DNA from 3 places in the Klebsiella scottii genome. Region 3 is predicted to be linked to each of the others. Evidence: predicted binding sites of a transcription regulator. Region 3 holds the regulator's gene; each other region holds the start of a gene.
The links. Region 3 encodes sigma-54, which starts transcription at its own class of promoters, with help from an activator protein. Its sites were predicted from a motif close to GTTGGCACANNTTTCGCTNT; they were not measured.

Region 1 (6,713 bases), 640 kb from region 3:
CTGAAAGTGCTGCGGTTCCAGCACGATTTCATCCCCCGCCTGGGTCGCCCGCGCCAGCACCACCGCGCGATGAATCGCATGCTCCAGCTCGCGAACGTTGCCGGGCCACGGCCAGGCGCTCAGCCTTGCCCGCGCGGCGTTGCTTAACACCACCTGCCCCAGCCCCATCCGCAGGCGGCACTGCTCGCAGAAATAGCCCGCCAGCAGCACCACGTCCTGATCCCGCTCGCGCAGTGCCGGCACCGACAGCGGAAAGACGCTCAGCCGGTGATAGAGATCGGCGCGAAAGCGCCCTTCGACTACCTCCTGGCGCAGGTCGCGGTTGGTGGCCGCCAGCACCCGCACGTCCACCCGCAGACTGCGATCGTCCCCGACGCGCTGAATGTCGCCATACTGCAGCACGCGCAGCAGCTTCGCCTGCAGCGCCAGCGACAGCTCGCCGATCTCATCGAGGAACAGCGTGCCGTTATCGGCCATTTCAAACTTGCCGCTGCGGTTGCTGATAGCCCCGGTAAACGCCCCTTTTACGTGACCAAAAAGCTCGCTCTCGGCCACGCTTTCCGGCAGCGCCGCGCAGTTAAGATAGACCAGCGGATTGGCGGCGCGCGGCGAGCCCTGATGCACCGCTTTCGCCACCAGCTCCTTGCCGGTGCCGGTTTCACCGTCAATCAGCACGTTTAAATCCGATGCCGCGACGATATCAATCTCCTTTTTCAGCTGCAGCATCGGCGCCGAAAGGCCAATAATCTCCTGGCGCTCGGCGGCCGGGTAGCTCACGCTCGGCTCCGGCAGCACGTTCTGGTTCTCCAGGCGGGCGATCAGCAGCGCATTGTTGAGCGCCCCCGCCACCAGCGCGGCAATCAGCCGCAGCTCCTCATCGCTGAAGCTGTCAAAGCGGTCGGCGTCCATGCCGTCGAGGGTCAGCGCGCCGATCAGCGTCTGCCCGGCAAACAGCGGCAGCCCCACGCAGGCGTGAACCTTGAGGCTTTCCTGGCCGGGGATCAGCCCGTCATACGGGTCCGGCAGGTCGCTATCCGCCGGAAAGCGCACCACGTCGCCGGCGCGGGCGATCGCCTCCAGGCGCGGATGCCCTTCGAGGGAAAAGCGCCGCCCCAGCACGTCCTGGGCGAGGCCGTCGATGGCCAGCGGCACAAACTGATGCGCCTCATAGCGCAGCAGCGCCGAGGCATCGCAGCCGAGGATCTGCCGCAGGGTGGTAATCAGACGCAGGAAGCGGTCGGCATGGCCGATATCGCTTTGCAAATCAATGGCGATTTTCGCCAGCGCCTCTACGGAAAAGCTCATCGCTGCCTCACTGTCATTTTGACAATCACAATAGTCATAACGACTATTTTAACCATTGTCATTTTGACAGCAACGCTTTTAGCAAAAAATAATAAAACCAATAAAATCAACAAACTGAAAAGTTGGCACGCAACTTGATATAAGCAAAACATCTTATTTTGAAAACGCTGAATTAATTGAGGTTGCTATGTCTATTCTGGTTAAAAATAACATTCATTGGGTTGGCCAACGCGACTGGGAAGTGCGTGATTTCCACGGAACTGAATATAAAACGCTGCGCGGCAGCAGCTACAACAGCTATCTTATCCGTGAAGAAAAGAACGTCCTGATTGATACCGTGGATCATAAATTCAGCCGCGAGTTCGTACAGAACCTGCGCAGCGAAATCGACCTCGCCGATATCGACTACATCGTGATTAACCATGCGGAAGAGGACCACGCCGGCGCGCTGACCGAGCTGATGAACTCGATCCCGGACACCCCGATTTACTGCACCGCCAACGCCATCGACTCCATCACCGGGCACCACCATCACCCGGAGTGGAACTTCAACGTGGTGAAAACCGGCGACAGCCTCGATCTCGGCAACGGTAAGCAGCTGATCTTCGTGGAAACCCCGATGCTGCACTGGCCGGATAGCATGATGACCTATATGACCGGCGACGCGGTGCTGTTCAGCAACGACGCCTTCGGTCAGCACTACTGCGACGAACACCTGTTCAACGACGAAGTGGATCAGACCGAGCTCTTCGAGCAGTGCCAGCGCTACTACGCCAACATCCTGACGCCGTTCAGCCGCCTGGTGACGCCGAAAATTACCGAGATCCTCGGATTCAACCTGCCGGTGGATATGATCGCTACCTCCCACGGCGTGGTCTGGCGCGACAACCCGACGCAAATCGTCGAGCTGTACCTGAAATGGGCGGCGGATTATCAGGAAGACCGCATCACCATTTTCTACGACACCATGTCCAACAACACCCGCATGATGGCCGACGCTATCGCCCAGGGCATCACCGACATCGACCCGCGCGTGGCGGTGAAAATCTTTAACGTCGCCCGCAGCGACAAAAACGAAATTCTCACCAACGTCTTCCGCTCAAAAGGCGTGCTGGTGGGCACCTCGACCATGAACAACGTCATGATGCCGAAAATCGCCGGCCTGGTGGAGGAGATGACCGGCCTGCGTTTTCGCAACAAGCGCGCCAGCGCCTTCGGCTCCCACGGCTGGAGCGGCGGCGCGGTTGACCGCCTCTCTACCCGCCTGCAGGACGCCGGCTTTGAAATGTCCCTGAGCCTGAAGGCGAAATGGCGCCCGGATCTGGATGCGCTGGAAATTTGCCGCGAGCACGGCCGCGAAATCGCCCGCCAGTGGGCCCTCTCCCCGCTGCCGGCCAGCGCTGATAAAAAAGCGTCGGCTGAGCAGAGCGATTGCGCCTGCGCCGCTGCCGCCGCGGCCGACCTCGGCCCGTCGATGCAGTGCAGCGTGTGCCAGTGGATCTACGATCCGGCGAAAGGAGAACCGAACCAGGACGTCCAGCCTGGCACCCCGTGGAGCGACGTACCGGATAACTTCCTGTGCCCTGAGTGCTCTCTCGGCAAAGATGTCTTTGACGTTCTGGCAACGGAGGCAAAATGAGTGATGGTATCGTCATCATCGGCTCGGGCTTCGCGGCCCGCCAGCTGGTAAAAAATATTCGTAAGCAGGACCCGCAGATCCCGCTGACGCTGATCGCCGCCGACAGCATGGATGAGTACAACAAACCGGATCTCAGCCACGTCATCAGCCGCGGTCAGAATGCCGAGGATCTGACCCTGCAAACTGCAGGGGAGTTTGCCGAACAGTATAACCTGCGCCTGTTCCCCCACGTCCGGGTGAGCGATATCGACGCCGAGGGCAAAGTGGTCAAAAGTCAGGATCGCGAGTGGCGCTACGACAAGCTGGTGCTGGCGACCGGCGCCGCGCCGTTTATTCCGCCGGTGCCGGGCCGCGAGCTGATGCTCACCCTCAACAGCCAGCGGGAATACGGCGCCGCCCAAACCCGGCTCCACGACGCGCGGCGCGTGCTGATCGTCGGCGGCGGGCTGATCGGCTGCGAGCTGGCGATGGATTTCTGCCGCGCCGGCAAAGCGGTGACGGTGGTCGACAATTCCGCCAGCGTGCTGTCGGCGCTGATGCCGCCGGAGGCCAGCAGCCGCCTGCAGCATCGGTTAACCGACATGGGCGTACACCTGATGCTGAAAACCCAGCTCGAAGGGCTGGAGCAAACCGCTGACGGCATCCGCGTAAGCGTCGATCGTCAGCGCAGCGTGACCGTGGACGCGGTGGTTGCCGCCGCCGGCCTGCGCCCGGAAACCGCCCTGGCGCGTCGCGCAGGCCTTGAGATTAACCGAGGCGTGGTGGTCGATAGCCGCCTGCGCAGCAGCCATCCGGCAATCTTCGCCCTCGGCGACTGCGCCGAAATTAACGGCATGGTGCTGCCGTTCCTGCAGCCTATTTTGCTCAGCGCCATGTGCCTGAGCAAAAATCTACTGGAGCAGCCGGGCGAGCTGAAGCTGCCGCCGATGCTGGTGAAGGTAAAAACCCCGGATCTCCCGCTACATCTGGCCGGAGATACGCGGCGCGAAGACCTGACGTGGAATATCGTGGCCGCCAACGATGGCCTGGTGGCTAAAGGCGTGGATGCGGAAAACCGACTGCGCGCCTTTGTGGTCAGCGAAGACCGGATGAAAGAGGCCTTCGCGCTGCTCAAGCAGCTGGTGAGCTAAGCGCTTTCCCGGATCGCGACGTCAACGCCTTGCCCGTGTATGGATGCCCCCCGTTATACAACCCATCTCTTCAGTTGTGTAACGGGGGGTAAGTTGCGTTCGTATATCCGGCCCCTCTCTCAACACCATCACCATCGTATACGGCCACCATGCTATCTGCGCCCCTGCTTCCCTTCGGGCTATCGGCTTGTTTATCAGAGCGCCTTCAGCCAGGCCAGCCTGTTATGAGAAATGTTTATCTGGTAACAATGCTCAACCAATTGCGTCCATTGCTCCCCGGTTTCGCAAAGTGAATGGGCTAACGCCAAAAGACGTGTGTGGAAGGTGAAGAGTGCCCTGCAGGCTTACGCTCATACTCCGGACCGCCTAAAGAGCGTTCAAAATGCTTTCGTATTTTCTCAAGCACTGACCCGGTTCAAAATGGCAAGTAAAATAGCCCTAATGGGATAAGCTATTTAGAATGTTCGATACAAATGTTAATGTGGGAAAAATGGAGATTTTCACATATAAATCATTTACATTTTAAATTACTAACCAAAACCCATTCTTGACATAAATTAATACCACCATTAAATAAAGAGAGTTAGCATTGATATATTCGCCCTCTTCATTCCATATATGTGAAGTGCATCTCAAAAATGTAAAATCATGTATTTTTAAATGTGAGCACGATCTTTTCTTACGTCTTTTTTATACAAAACACTTTTAACCTGTGTTTTTCTCTCTACATATTTTATTTTTCTGAAAAAGATAAAGTACGTTTACTGAATGGGAAGATTTAGATAGCGTAAGCCGCAATGAGACGGTTTTCATTTCCGGAAGAGCTTAACTTTTAAAAGGATTGAATATGCGTGGACTAATATACTATTGGAAGCAACTCGCTACTGAAGAGCAGTATATGGAAAAACACAATATGAACATAGCAACTTGTTATAAATGTGGCTCAGATGATTTACTAAACGTTGGTTTAATTCATCCTGTAGATAATCGTAGGAGAGTACTATGCTCTCAATGCAAAACTCAGTTATATAGAGAGGAAGATTAAATAGCTGCCCAGGTACCGCTACACTTTTGCCATGCGACTATTCCGCATACAGATAATTTCGTCACGACCGATATTCAGGAAGGAAAACATTGCTGTCGGCGCCATTCTGCTGGTGAATAATACCAGTCAGTTTGAGTGAGTGCCGGGCCTGACCCTACCCATGTAATATGGACACAGCCCTAAGCGCACTTCCGCTCATCGTTGCCGATCAGATGTTTCGCACGACAGAGTATGCATCAGCAGGGGAGCAACCTGCCACGGACAGAATCACCGCAAAATCCTTCAGGACGAGAATTAGTTTTACCCCTACATTTAGTGGTGGCGACGTGAAGGAGGTTCATCTATTCTGCCCTTATCAGCGAGCAGGCCGGAGTCACTCTTTGTGGATAATCCCATTCTTCAGAAAACCCTCATTATCGTTATTCTCATCCTGTGGGTAATCGATGAATTCCGGACCAGAGCCAGGAAAATAAAAAATTCTGACCCCGCGATTGAAGCCGCTGATGCCAGGGAACGCCATCAATGGCGCTATCTCAGATGGGGGTTCCGGGCAGTACAAGCGGCAGCGACGGTGTATATCTTCGTTCAGCTGATTCAGGTATTGCTGAGATAGATGCCACAGGCAGGTACAGCTGGACAGACACATTTTACTGTCCAGTTGGGCGCCGTTGAGTAGTAGATCAGCGTAGTTAATTCTACCCAAAAAATATTTTACAGCCAGTTATCATTGTAAATGTCATTATCAGATAAAAGAACTGACGTTGCGAAAGTGAGGGAAAGCAACCTTTTTTGGCTAGCGTATAAATTACACCTGCAAGTAAAATAAACGCAGTTGTTGAAGATGGCAATTCACTGAGTAAAATCCAAAATGAGCTGTCCATCAATACACCTCACCGTTGCCAAAACTGAATGTTATATTTTGTTTTTTTGTATCCCTCGCGCCTCCCATGTCGAGTAAATTTCCAACAACCTTGTTCATTGATGAGTTTATTATTTCATCATAAAAGTATGGTTCTCTTACTTGCCCTGCAACCAAATCGACATTATTTACTCTCTCAATCGACATTTCTCCTGAGAAGCCTGAACTACATAGCGAATGAAGCTGCATACTGATGAAACCGCTGATATACGCAGCAAACCACGGCCTACTGAATAATTTTTTATATTTCTTTTCTGAGGGCCATAGGTAGCTGTCCAGTTCTCTGCATTTGTAGTTCAATGTGTTTCCATCAATATGCAAATATCCATACATTCTGAATCCAAACCATGGAAAGCTAATATGAGGATTTACTGTTTTGGTACGCCCCTCCAATGCTGTCCGCTTGGCAAGCAACACTAAGCATCTGTCTGTTTCATCGAGGACTTCATACCAGGAAACCGGAACTGGTTCACTCCAATATTCTTCGTTATATAGGCAATTATAGATCTGAACGATATCCAGATCGTTTAACGTCTTTATGCGGTCATTCACCACTGCCTCTGTTAAGGTTCCTTGCAGCGCTGCTAATTGGGATAATCGTTGTAGGTCAGATGCTGGCAGACTGTTTCTGTATGTCTGGAGTACCTCTCGCATGTGAGCAACGATTCGCTGATT
Region 2 (6,713 bases), on a different contig from region 3:
CAATGTTATTGTTTCCTCGCCAGTCGGTCGCCCGCTCGGCAAAGGTAAACTGGTCCATATAGTGGCCGTTCAGTTCGCGAGCCAGGGTTTCGGACGCGGCGTAGATTTCGCAGGCGCTGGTCACGAAATGGCAGCGACCGCCGTAAAACTCGATCTGTTCGATTTTGCGCTTCGCCGTACAGGAGGGCATCACGGCAATGAACGGCAGGCCCAGCAGGCGGGCGAAGTAGGCCTCAGACACTGCGGTCGAGCCGGAAGACGATTCGATAATCGTCGTCCCTTCTTTAATCCAGCCATTGCACAGGCCATAAAGGAAGAGCGAGCGCGCCAGGCGATGCTTCAGGCTGCCGGTGGGATGGGTACTTTCATCCTTCAGGTAGATCTGGATCCCGGGGAATCCGGGCAGCGCCAGGCGAATAAGGTGCGTGTCGGCGGAGCGCTGATAGTCGGCGTTGATTTCGCTAATGGCGTGTTTTACCCAGGCGCTGTTCATCTTCATTTCCTGTTTGTCATTTTGTGCCCAGCTTAAAGGAAGTTGAAGGAAAAATTGTTGCTATTTAGCCTTTGAATTACAATGAAAGGAGTAAAATTTTCTCTATTGGTGACCTATGTTAGATAAAATTGACCGCAAGCTGCTTTCTTTGCTGCAGACAGACTGCACCCTTTCTTTGCAGGCGTTGGCTGATGCCGTTAATCTGACCACCACGCCCTGCTGGAAACGGCTGAAGCGGCTGGAAGATGAGGGTATCCTGCGCGAGCGGGTCGCGCTACTGGATGCAGAAAAACTCGGTCTTAGCCTGACGGCCTTTGTGCTGATAAAGACCCAGCACCACAGCAGCGACTGGTACTGCCGCTTCGTGAGCGAGGTGACGCAAATGGCGGAAGTTCTCGGCTTCTGGCGCATGGCGGGGGAGTATGATTACCTGCTGCGGGTCCAGGTCGCGGATATGAAACGCTACGATGATTTTTATAAACGACTGGTGAACAGCGTTCCGGGACTCTCTGATGTTACTTCGAGTTTCGCGATGGAACAGATAAAATACACCACGGCCTTACCGATTGATTAACGGCGTTTGCCGCGACGATTTATACACTCAGGATTTAACTGCTTGCGATTATTTGCTCAACTTAGCTGGTACTTTCGCCGGGAGTGGCGCCGTTATCTCGGCGCTATTGCTCTACTGGCCATTATCGCCGTTTTACAGCTGATTCCGCCTAAGGTGGTGGGGATTGTGGTTGATGGCGTCACCAAAGAACATTACACCGCTGAAAAGGTGTGGATGTGGGTTGGCGTGCTGGTACTGATCGCGATAATGGTTTACCTCCTGCGCTATGTCTGGCGCGTGCTGCTGTTTGGCGCCTCTTATCAGCTGGCCGTCGAGCTGCGGGAAGATTTTTATCGCCAGCTGAGCCGCCAGCATCCGGCCTTCTACCTGCGCCACCGCACCGGCGACCTGATCGCCCGCGCCACCAACGACGTTGACCGGGTGGTCTTCGCGGCGGGGGAGGGCGTGCTGACGCTGGTGGATTCACTGGTGATGGGCTGCGCGGTGCTGATCGTGATGTCGACGCAAATCAGCTGGCAGCTCACGCTGCTGGCGCTGCTGCCGATGCCGGTGATGGCGCTGGTGATTAAGCGCAACGGCGATGCCCTGCACGAGCGTTTCCGCGTGGCGCAGGCGGCGTTCTCAAGCCTCAACGACCGAACCCAGGAAAGCCTGACCAGTATCCGCATGATTAAAGCCTTTGGCCTGGAAGACCGGCAGTCGGCGCAGTTCGCGGCCGATGCGGAGGATACCGGTAAGAAAAATATGCGCGTGGCGCGCATCGATGCGCGCTTTGATCCGACGATCTATATCGCTATCGGGACCGCCAATCTGCTGGCGATCGGCGGCGGGAGCTGGATGGTGCTGCAGGGCAGCATGACCCTGGGTCAGCTCACCAGCTTTGTCATGTATCTGGGGCTGATGATTTGGCCCATGCTGGCGCTGGCGTGGATGTTTAATATCGTCGAGCGCGGCAGCGCGGCCTATAGCCGAATTCGCACGATGCTGGAAGAGGCGCCGGCGGTCAAAGACGGCAGCGAAACGGCGCCGGAAGGGCGCGGCATGCTTAACGTTGCCGTGCGCGAGTTTATCTATCCTCAGGCCAACAAACCCTCGCTGGAAAAGGTCAATTTTGTGCTGCAGCCGGGGCAAATGCTTGGTATCTGCGGGCCAACCGGCTCGGGGAAAAGCACTATTCTGGCGCTGATACAGCGCCACTTCGACGTCACCCAGGGGGATATTCGTTTTCATGATATTCCTTTAACCCGGCTACAGCTGGACAGCTGGCGCGGTCGGCTGGCGGTGGTCAATCAGACGCCGTTCCTGTTTTCCGACACCGTGGCAAACAACATCGCGCTCGGCAGGCCCGAGGCGACGGCTGAGCAAATTGAGCGGGTGGCGCGCCTCGCCAGCGTTCACGAGGATATTCTGCGTCTGCCCCAGGGCTATGAGACCGAGGTGGGCGAACGCGGCGTGATGCTGTCCGGTGGGCAGAAACAGCGCATCTCCATTGCTCGCGCGCTGCTGCTGGAGGCGGAGATCCTGATTCTCGACGATGCCCTGTCGGCGGTAGACGGCCGTACGGAGCACCAGATACTGTATAACCTGCGGCAGTGGGGAGAAGGCCGGACGGTGATCATCAGCGCCCATCGACTATCGGCATTGACGGAAGCCAGCGAAATTCTGGTCATGCAGCATGGTCATATTGCCCAGCGCGGCCGCCATGAGGTGCTGGCAGCGCAGCCGGGCTGGTATCGCGATATGTACCGCTATCAGCAGCTGGAGGCGGCGCTGGATGACGCCCCTCATGAACTTGAGGAGGCTGCCGATGCGTAGTTTTACCGAACTCTGGCCAACCTTAAAACGTCTGCTGGTCTACGGCTCGCCGTGGCGCAGGCCGCTGCTGATTGCGGTAGGAATGATGTGGGTTGCGGCGGCGGCTGAAGTTAGCGGCCCGCTGCTGATCAGCTATTTCATCGACAATATGGTGGCGAAGAATTCGCTGCCGCTGAAGCTGGTTAGCGGCCTCGCGGTGGCCTATATCGGCCTGCAGATCCTCGCGGCGACGCTGCACTACAACCAGTCGTTGCTGTTTAACCGCGCCGCCGTCGGCGTCGTTCAGCAGCTGCGTAGCGACGTGATGGACGCCGCGCTGCGCCAGCCGCTTAGTGAATTCGATACTCAGCCGGTCGGGCAGCTTATCTCCCGGGTGACTAACGACACCGAGGTGATCCGCGATCTCTACGTCACCGTGGTGGCGACGGTGCTGCGCAGCGCGGCGCTGATTGGCGCAATGCTGGTGGCGATGTTCAGCCTCGACTGGCGCATGGCGCTGGTGGCGCTGGCGATTTTCCCGGCGGTGCTGATCGTCATGATGATCTATCAGCGCTACAGCACGCCTATCGTCCGGCGGGTGCGCGCCTGGCTGGCGGACATCAACGACGGCTTTAATGAAGTCATTAACGGCATGGGCGTTATCCAGCAGTTCCGCCAGCAGGCGCGGTTCGGCGAGCGGATGCGCGAGGCCAGCTATGCCCACTATCTGGCGCGTATGCAAACGCTGCGTCTCGACGGCTTCCTGCTGCGCCCGCTGCTCAGCCTGTTCTCGACGCTGGTGCTGTGCGGGCTGCTGATGCTCTTTGGCTTCAGCGCCACGGGAACCATTGAGGTTGGGGTGCTGTATGCCTTTATCAGCTATCTCGGTCGGCTGAACGAGCCGCTGATTGAGCTGACGACTCAGCAGTCGATGCTGCAGCAGGCGGTGGTGGCCGGCGAGCGGGTCTTCGAGCTGATGGATCGGCCGCGCCAGGCGTGGGGGCAGGATGATGCGCCGCTGCGCAGCGGGACGGTATCGATCGAGGATCTCTCTTTCGCCTACCGCGGCGATCGGCTGGTGCTGCAGGATATCAACCTTGAAATTCCGTCCCGCAGCTTTGTGGCGCTGGTTGGCCACACCGGTAGCGGCAAAAGTACGCTCGCCAGCCTGATGATGGGCTACTACCCGCTGAGCAAAGGCGAGATCCGCATTGACGGTCGTCCGCTCTCTTCTTTAAGCCACAGCGCATTACGCCAGGGCGTCGCAATGGTGCAGCAGGATCCGGTCGTGCTGGCCGATACCTTCTACGCCAACGTCACTCTCGGTCGCGATATCAGCGAGGCGCAGGTCTGGGAAGCGCTGGAAGCCGTTCAGCTGGCCGAGCTGGCGCGCGGCATGAACGGCGGGCTCTATACCCTGCTGGGCGAGCAGGGCAACAACCTCTCGGTAGGTCAGAAGCAGCTTCTGGCGCTGGCCCGGGTGCTGGTTGATACTCCGCAGATACTGATCCTTGACGAGGCTACGGCGAATATCGACTCCGGCACCGAGCAGGCGATCCAGCAGGCGCTGGCAAAGGTCCGCCAGAACACCACGCTGATTGTGATTGCCCATCGCCTGTCGACGATAGTCGAAGCGGACACGATTCTGGTGCTCCATCGCGGCCAGGCCGTCGAGCGCGGCAACCATCAGCAGCTGCTGGCGGAAAAGGGACGCTACTGGCAGATGTATCAGCTGCAGCTGGCCGGCGAAGAGCTGGCGGCGAGCTCGCAGGAAGAGTCACTTATTGCCTGATGCACTATAAGCAGGCAGTGATTCTGCGGCGATATAGCATGGTGCAAAAATGCAACCTTTTGTGCACTGAAATGGTGCGTTTTTAGACGTCGCCGGGCGCTTTCCCCCTCGTTCCCGGGCCGTTTCTCTCTTTTCTTCATCAAAAGGGCCGCTTAGCGGTCCTTTTTCATTTCTGGCATAGCCTTTGCTTTATTCCCTGTGTGTTAGCTGCTGCCATTACGAATTCTGATCGGAGGGGACTTATGAAGCTGGTTACCGTGGTAATCAAACCGTTTAAACTGGAAGACGTTCGCGAAGCGTTATCTTCCATCGGCATTCAGGGCCTGACGGTCACTGAAGTGAAAGGGTTTGGCCGCCAGAAAGGCCATGCTGAGCTGTACCGTGGCGCCGAATATAGCGTTAACTTTTTGCCGAAGGTAAAAATTGACGTCGCGATCGCCGACGATCAGCTTGATGAGGTCATCGACGTCATCAGTAAAGCGGCATACACCGGGAAAATTGGCGATGGCAAAATTTTCGTCGCCGAGCTGCAGCGCGTTATTCGCATCCGCACCGGCGAAGCCGACGAAGCGGCACTGTAACGACCAGACCACACAGTGATGGGGATTGAGAAGATGAAAATAGCAACAACAATGAAAACAGGTCTGGGTGCGCTGGCGCTTCTCCCGGGATTAGCCATGGCCGCACCGGCGGTGGCAGATAAAGCCGACAACGCCTTTATGATGATCTGCACCGCGCTGGTGCTGTTTATGACTATTCCGGGCATCGCGCTGTTCTACGGCGGCCTGATTCGCGGCAAAAACGTGCTTTCGATGCTGACTCAGGTGATTGTCACCTTTGCGCTGGTGTGCGTTCTGTGGGTGCTCTACGGCTACTCGCTGGCGTTCGGCACCGGCGGCAGCTTCTTCGGCAGCTTCGACTGGATACTGTTGAAAAATATTGAGCTGAAAGCGCTGATGGGCTCCTTCTATCAGTACATTCACGTCGCCTTCCAGGGCTCCTTCGCCTGTATCACCGTCGGCCTTATCGTCGGCGCGCTGGCGGAGCGTATTCGCTTCTCCGCGGTGCTGATCTTTGTGGTGGTGTGGATGACGCTCTCCTATGTACCGATTGCCCATATGGTCTGGGGCGGCGGTCTGCTGGCGACGCACGGCGCGCTGGATTTTGCCGGCGGTACCGTTGTGCATATCAACGCCGCGGTTGCCGGGCTGGTGGGTGCCTACATGATGGGCAAACGCGTAGGCTTTGGCAAAGAGGCGTTCAAACCGCATAACCTGCCGATGGTCTTCACCGGCACCGCGATTCTGTATGTCGGCTGGTTTGGCTTCAACGCTGGCTCTGCCAGCGCGGCGAACGAAATTGCGGCCCTGGCGTTTGTGAATACCGTTGTGGCGACCGCCGCTGCGATTCTGGCCTGGACCTTCGGCGAATGGGTTACCCGCGGTAAGCCGTCCCTGCTGGGCGCATGCTCCGGGGCGATTGCCGGTCTGGTTGGTATTACGCCGGCATGTGGTTATATCGGCGTGGGCGGTTCACTGATTGTGGGTATTGCTGCCGGTCTGGCGGGTCTGTGGGGCGTAACGGTGCTGAAACGCTGGCTGCGCGTTGACGACCCGTGCGATGTGTTCGGCGTGCACGGCGTCTGCGGGATTGTGGGCTGTATCCTGACCGGTATCTTTGCCGCGACCTCTTTGGGCGGCGTCGGTTACGCAGAAGGCGTCACTATGGGGCATCAGCTGCTGGTACAGCTGGAAAGTATTGCCATCACCATCGTCTGGTCGGGCATCGTCGCCTACATTGGCTATAAAGTTGCCGATATGACCGTAGGTCTGCGCGTACCGGAAGAGCAGGAGCGCGAAGGCCTGGACGTCAACAGCCACGGCGAAAACGCCTACAATGCCTGAATCTTTGTGTTATCTCCAGTAGCAGCAAAGCCTCCCGCGGGAGGCTTTTTTTATGTCGTTACGTCCTACGCATTCCGGTTGCGCATTACGCCTTCCTGCACCGTCGACGCCACCAGGATGCCGTCCTGGGTGTAGAACTCGCCGCGCACAAATCCC
Region 3 (6,713 bases):
ACAGCTTCATCGCCGGGCGAGCGTGCATGCCCAGCTTATTGGTGATCTCAACGCTCTGCTTTACGGTCATGATTTGCGTTTTTCCAGAGTCCGGTGACGCGACTGCACGTTTTTACCGCGCGAGCGGAAGTAGTCGGCCAGTTGTTCGGCGATATAGACCGAACGATGTTTACCGCCGGTACAACCGATAGCGACCGTCAGATAGCTGCGGTTATTGGTCTCCAGCATGGGTAACCATAGCTCAAGATAGCTGCGGGTCTGATAAATAAAGTTGTGAACTTCCGTGTGCCGGTCGAGGAAGGCGGCAACGGGCTTATCGAGGCCGGTCATCGGACGCAGCTTGGGGTCCCAGTGCGGGTTAGGCAGGAAGCGCACGTCGAAGACGTAATCGGCATCGATCGGAATACCGTGCTTAAAGCCAAAGGATTCAAAGACCATGGTGAGCTCGCGCTCGCGTTTGCCCAACAGGCGCGTGCGCAGCATTTCTGCCAGCTCATGTACCGACATTTCTGAGGTGTCGACGATCAGGTCGGCGCGGGAGCGCAGCGGCTCCAGCAGCGCGCTCTCTTCATCGATGGCGCTCTCAAGCGACAGGTTTTTACTCGAAAGCGGATGCAGGCGACGCGTGTCGCTGTAGCGACGAATCAGCGTGTTGCGATCGGCATCAAGGAACAGCAGCTGAGGAGAAAACGCCTCAGGCAGGTTCTTCATCGCCTGCTCAAAGATTTCTGGCGACTCCGGCATGTTGCGCACGTCAATGCTGACGGCGGCGGAAATGTTTCTGTCGGCCAGCGATCTCGCCAGTTCGGGCAGCAGCACTACCGGCAGGTTATCTACGCAGTAGAAGCCCATATCTTCCAGCGCCCGCAGGGCGACGGATTTCCCCGATCCTGAGCGGCCGCTGACGATCATCAGTACCATGTACCGTTTCTCCTCAGTACGATAAAGGGGAGGCTATGGCTCCCGTTATGCGTCATCGCTGCTTCCTGCTTCGGTGATAATCTCATACAGCTCTTCGTCGCTTTGCGCGGCGCGCAGGCGGCGGCAAATCGTTTTGTCCGCCAGCCGTTTTGCTACCAGCGACAGCGTATGCAAATGGGTTTTTGTCTGATCGGCCGGCACCAGAAGCGCAAACAGCAGATCGACGGGCTGATTGTCGATCGCATCAAAGGCGATCGGCGTTTCCAGCTGCACAAAAACGCCAACGGCGCGCAGCGTATCCTCTTCAAGCTTACCGTGCGGAATAGCGATGCCGTTGCCAATTCCGGTACTGCCCATTTTCTCGCGGGTGAGGATCGCTTCGAATACCACCTGGGACGGCAGACCTAGCTGCTTTGCCGCCAGCTCGCTGATGATCTCCAGCGCGCGTTTCTTGCTCTGGCAGTGCACCTGGCTACGGGTACATTCCTGGTTAAGGACATTGCTCAGTTGTAGAGCTGAATCGTTGTTCATCATAATTTCACCTGAGCTCGCTCCCTGCCAGCTGCCGACAACAGACGACGGCCGGCAGGGAGGATCGCCCGGACAATTAGTGTTGTTTTAGTTTATCTTTATGTTTTGTTAGCTGTCGTGCCAGCTTATCGATGAGACCATCGATAGCGGCATACATATCCTGCCCTTCCGCACTGGCATGGATTTCGCCACCGTTGACATGCAGATTGGCGTCCGCAATTTGCGTCACCTTCTCTACTTTTAACACAATATAGACCTGATTGATCCTGTCGAAAAACTGCTCCAGTTTGCTGAACTTCGCGTTGACGAACTCGCGCAGTGCCGGGGTTATTTCGACGTTGTGTCCTGTAATGTTGAGCTGCATAGTGTCTTCCTTATCGGTTGGGTCACACCAGCTGTTTACGCTGGTTAGACGGCGGAATGGATAAAGACTCTCGGTACTTAGCGACGGTGCGGCGCGCCACCATGATACCCTGTTCAGACAGAATGGTGGTGAGCTTACTGTCACTCAACGGCTTCGCGGGGTTCTCCGCGGCGATTAACTTCTTCACCAATGCGCGAATTGCGGTCGACGATGCCTCGCCTCCGCCTTCGGTGTTCACGTGGCTGGAGAAGAAATACTTCAGTTCAAAAATACCGCGCGGACTGTGCAGGTACTTTTGCGTGGTAACGCGTGAAATCGTCGATTCATGCATCTCGACGGCCTGAGCGATGTCCGCCAGCACCATCGGTTTCATAAACTCTTCGCCCTGTTCAAAGAAGGCCTGCTGCTGTTCGACGATGCAGCGGCTGACGCGCAGCAGCGTATCGTTGCGGCTTTCCAGGCTTTTTATCAGCCAGCGGGCTTCCTGCAGGTTGCTGCGGATAAACTGGCTATCGGCATCGTTGCGCGTGCTGTTACCCATTGCGGCGTAGTGCTGGTTGATTTTCAGGCGCGGGATGCTATCGGAATTCAGCTCTACCACCCAGCGATCGCTGACCTTGCGCACCAGCACATCGGGAATCACGTATTCCGGTTCGCTGGTTTGGATCGACTGACCCGGACGCGGATCTAACGACTGGATCAGATTAACCGCTTCTTTCAGAACGTCCTCTTTCAGCCGCGTGACGCGCATCAGGGAACGGAAGTCGTGGTTGGCGAGCAGATCGAGATGATCGCTGATGATGAGCCGGGCTTCTTCCAGCCACGGCGTCTCTTTGGCGTATTGTGATAGCTGAACCAGCAGGCAGTCGCGCAGATCTTTTGCCGCCACGCCAACCGGGTCGAAACGCTGGATGCGCTTGAGTACCGCTTCCACTTCTTCGAGGCCGATTTCGTCATCGTCGATGCTCTCGACAATATCTTCCAGGCGAATAGTGAGGTAACCGGTGTCATCAACGGCATCGACGATCGAGGTGGCGATCGCGCGGTCGGTATCGGTGAACGGCGTCAGCTCCACCTGCCACATCAGGTAATCCTGCAGGCTTTGGGTCGTTTCGCCTTGATAAATTGGCAGCTCGTCGTCCTGATAATCGACGCCGTTGCCCGACGGCGTGCCGGCGGTGTAGATTTCATCCCAGCTGGCGTCGAGCGGCAGCTCCTCCGGCATATCTTTTTGTTCAAGAGCGTCTACGCTATCCAGCGATTCGCGGTCCTCGACCTCTTTGGTTTCTACCTCATCGTGAAGATCGGTTTGCTCAAGCAACGGATTACTCTCCAGCGCCTGCTGGAGTTCCTGCTGGAGTTCTAACGTGGACAGCTGCAGCAAACGTATGGCCTGCTGCAGTTGTGGCGTCATGGCAAGCTGTTGGCTTAGCCTTAATTGCAAACCTTGCTTCATATTCAGGGCTAATATCTCCGGCTAAAACGTCTGTAACCTCTACCCTATCAGAGTCTGAAGTCTTCCCCAAGATACACGCGCTTAACCTGCTCGTCTTCAAGGATTTGCTGCGGTGTACCGTGGGCGATCAGGTGGCCCTGGCTGACGATATACGCGCGTTCGCAGACGGCCAGCGTTTCCCTGACGTTATGGTCGGTGATCAGCACGCCAAGACCGCTGTCGCGCAGGTGCTCGATGATGCGTTTGATATCGATAACCGAAATGGGGTCAACGCCGGCAAACGGTTCATCCAGAAGGATAAATTTAGGGTTCGCGGCCAGCGCGCGGGCAATTTCAACGCGGCGACGTTCGCCGCCGGAAAGCGCCTGACCGAGGCTATCGCGCAGATGCTCGATATGGAACTCTTCCATCAGCTCTTTCGCGCGATCGTCACGCTGTTCGCTGCTCAGATCGTCACGGATCTGCAGCACCGCCATCAGGTTGTCGTAGACGCTCAGGCGACGGAAAATCGAGGCTTCCTGCGGCAGGTAGCCAATGCCCCGGCGCGCGCGGGCGTGAAGCGGCAGCAGGCTGATATCTTCATCATCGATGATAATATTACCGGCGTCGCGCGGCACGATCCCGACGACCATGTAGAAGGTGGTGGTTTTGCCGGCGCCGTTCGGGCCGAGCAGGCCGACAATCTCACCGGAGTTGACGGTCAGACTGACGTCTTCCACCACGCGGCGGCCTTTATAAGCTTTGGCGAGATTCTTTGCAGTTAATGTTGCCATAACGAATTACTTACCTTTCTTTGGCTGATCGGTGCCTTTGTCCTGCAGCTGCGAAGGAACCAGAACCGTAGTCACGCGCCCGCCTTTGTTGCTGAACGCCTGCATTTTCTGCTCTTTCACCAGATAGGTGATTTTGTCGCCCTGGATATTGCTATCGATCTGTTCCAGATGCGCATTGCCGGTCAGGACGACGAAATCATTTTGCAGTTCATAATGCATTTTTGACGCGCGGCCTTTAACCGGCTTGCCGTTATCCTGCATCTGGAAGAAGGTTGCCGGATTACCGTATCCGTCGATCACCTCTTTACCCCTCTCGCCGCCGGGACGAGTGACCACGACCTTATCGGCATTGATCTTGATGGTGCCCTGGGTCACGACGACATTACCGGTAAAGGTGACAACATTGCCCTGCATATCCAGCGACTGCTGATCGGATTCGATATGAATCGGCTGATCGGTGTCGCCAGTCTTTGCCAGTGCCGGCAGGCTGACGGCCAGTATGGCGCTGGCGAGCGCAATCTTAAGGCTGAGTTTGTTTGTTCTGAATTTCATAAGAGGTTCTAACCTTTTCAATCAGCTCGGCATTTTTGCTGCGCAGGTTCCCGCGCATTTTTAGGCCACTGGAATTAAATGTTGTCCCGTACAACGTCACCATGTCATCGGAGGTAACATCCTGCGTCACCAGGTTTATCTGGGCGTTATCCGTCGTAATTTTGCGCAGTTGAGAGTCTGGGTTTAGCGCATTTACCTCAACGTGCCCATAAAGATACAGCATACGATCGTTGGTCAGCTTGGCTTTATCCGCTTTGATTGACCAGCTCGGGGCTTTGTTGGTATCAAAGGTGGTCATCACCGGCTGAGTGAACCACGACAGCTCCTGCGCAGAAAAATACGCGACATGCTCGGCGATAAGGCGATAGTTAAGCGCCCCTTCCGGACTGTAAACGACGGTATCGGTATGCTCGCTGGTATAGGTTGGGTCATCAGGATTGACCTCCGGCTGAGCGGTATCGTCGGTACCCGCCAGGTTAAGGCCGATCAGGATCAGCGCGACCAGCGACAGTAAAATGATAACCCAACGTCTGGTTTTACTCATATTGATTGCCCTTTGGCCTCATCCAGCTTGCCCTGCGCCAATAGTAACAAATCGCAGACTTCGCGTACCGCTCCGCGCCCGCCGTTGATGCGGGTAACATAGTCTGCGCGTGGAAGCAGCAGCGGGTGCGCATCCGCCACTGCAACGCTTAAGCCTGTTTCTGCCATTACCGGCCAGTCGATCAGGTCGTCGCCAATATAGGCCACCTCGTCCGGACGGACGGCCAGCTTGCTTAATAAGTCACGGAAGGCCAGCAGCTTATCGGACTGCCCTTGATACAGATGCGTAATGCCTAACGTCTTACAGCGATCTTCTACCAGTTTAGCGTTTCGCCCGGTAATAATCGCCACTTCAATGCCTGAAGTCAGCGCGCAGCGGATCCCGTAGCCATCGCGTACGTTGAACGCTTTCAGCTCTTCGCCGTTGTTGCCCATATAGATAAGACCGTCGGAAAGCACGCCGTCAACGTCGAGGATCAGTAAACGGATCTTCGCCGCGCGTTCGAGAAATTCGGGGCTTACCGGTCCGTAGCAGGTCGCTAGCGGAGCATCAGCATTATTCATTATTTTATCCTTACTTACACTACGCCTGCGCGCAGGAGATCGTGCATATGTACCACACCCAACAGACGGTCGCCATCGGCAACTAATACGCAGGTGATATGACGGGCTTGCATCAGGTTCAGCGCATCGACCGCCAGAATGCCGGGACGGATGCGAATTCCACCCGGCGTCATGACCTCGGCGATGCCGGCATTACGCATATCGACCCCGGAATCGAACACCCGACGCAGGTCGCCGTCGGTGAAAATACCGATGATGTTCATGTCATCATCGCAGATAGCGGTCATGCCTAAATTTTTACGCGTGATTTCCAGCAGCGCGTCGCGCAGCGTGGCCTGCAGAGTAACGTGCGGGATTTCATCTCCGGTGTGCATGATATCATTGACCCGCAGCAGCAGCTTACGGCCCAGCGCGCCGCCGGGGTGGGAGAGCGCGAAATCTTCGGCGGTAAAGCCGCGGGCTTCCAGCAGCGCGACCGCCAGAGCGTCGCCCATCACCAGCGCCGCGGTAGTGCTTGACGTCGGGGCCAGGCCTAGCGGACAGGCTTCTTTTAGCACCTTCACGCACAGGTGGATATCCGCCGCGCGCGCCATGCTGCTTTCCGCACGGCTGGTCATGCAGATAAGCGGCACCCGCTGTCGCTTAAGTACGGGGATCAGCGCTAAAATTTCGTTCGACTCGCCGGAGTTCGACAGGGCGATAACAACGTCCTGCGGCGTGACCATGCCTAAATCGCCGTGGGCCGCTTCGCCGGGATGTACGAAGAACGACGGCGTACCGGTGCTGGCGAAGGTGGCTGCCATTTTACGCGCGATGTGGCCGGACTTGCCCATCCCCATGACCACCACTTTGCCGGCGCAGCGGAAAATCGTTTCGCAGGCGCGCGTAAAATCTTCATTAATGTATTGATCGAGCTGAGCCAGACCTTCACGTTCAATTTCCAGGACCTTGCGGCCTGCCTGTTGAAAGTCAAAATCCGTTGGCAAATCTATTTGCGACATAATGGTAT

Region 1: a site for sigma-54 is predicted at 1,427-1,446, ahead of norV (anaerobic nitric oxide reductase flavorubredoxin). Genes of this name have one in related genera too.
Region 2: a site for sigma-54 is predicted at 4,825-4,844, ahead of glnK (P-II family nitrogen regulator). Genes of this name have one in related genera too.

Annotation. Positions count from the first base shown of each region.
Region 1 is NZ_JARXNI010000019.1:700,341-707,053, reverse strand. It holds gene norR (nitric oxide reductase transcriptional regulator NorR) at 1-1,305, opposite strand, end outside; gene norV (anaerobic nitric oxide reductase flavorubredoxin) at 1,493-2,944, shown strand; gene norW (NADH:flavorubredoxin reductase NorW) at 2,941-4,074, shown strand; gene QFI97_RS07080 (hypothetical protein) at 5,502-5,732, shown strand; gene QFI97_RS07075 (hypothetical protein) at 6,000-6,713, opposite strand, start outside.
Region 2 is NZ_JARXNI010000020.1:3,086,053-3,092,765, reverse strand. It holds gene QFI97_RS22220 (PLP-dependent cysteine synthase family protein) at 1-493, opposite strand, end outside; gene QFI97_RS22215 (Lrp/AsnC family transcriptional regulator) at 609-1,067, shown strand; gene QFI97_RS22210 (SmdA family multidrug ABC transporter permease/ATP-binding protein) at 1,110-2,882, shown strand; gene QFI97_RS22205 (SmdB family multidrug efflux ABC transporter permease/ATP-binding protein) at 2,875-4,653, shown strand; gene glnK (P-II family nitrogen regulator) at 4,896-5,234, shown strand; gene amtB (ammonium transporter AmtB) at 5,268-6,557, shown strand; gene tesB (acyl-CoA thioesterase II) at 6,623-6,713, opposite strand, start outside.
Region 3 is NZ_JARXNI010000019.1:59,123-65,835, forward strand. It holds gene npr (PTS phosphocarrier protein NPr) at 1-70, opposite strand, end outside; gene rapZ (RNase adapter RapZ) at 67-921, opposite strand; gene ptsN (PTS IIA-like nitrogen regulatory protein PtsN) at 967-1,455, opposite strand; gene hpf (ribosome hibernation promoting factor) at 1,529-1,816, opposite strand; gene rpoN (RNA polymerase factor sigma-54) at 1,839-3,272, opposite strand; gene lptB (LPS export ABC transporter ATP-binding protein) at 3,320-4,045, opposite strand; gene lptA (lipopolysaccharide ABC transporter substrate-binding protein LptA) at 4,052-4,597, opposite strand; gene lptC (LPS export ABC transporter periplasmic protein LptC) at 4,566-5,141, opposite strand; gene kdsC (3-deoxy-manno-octulosonate-8-phosphatase KdsC) at 5,138-5,704, opposite strand; gene kdsD (arabinose-5-phosphate isomerase KdsD) at 5,719-6,713, opposite strand, start outside.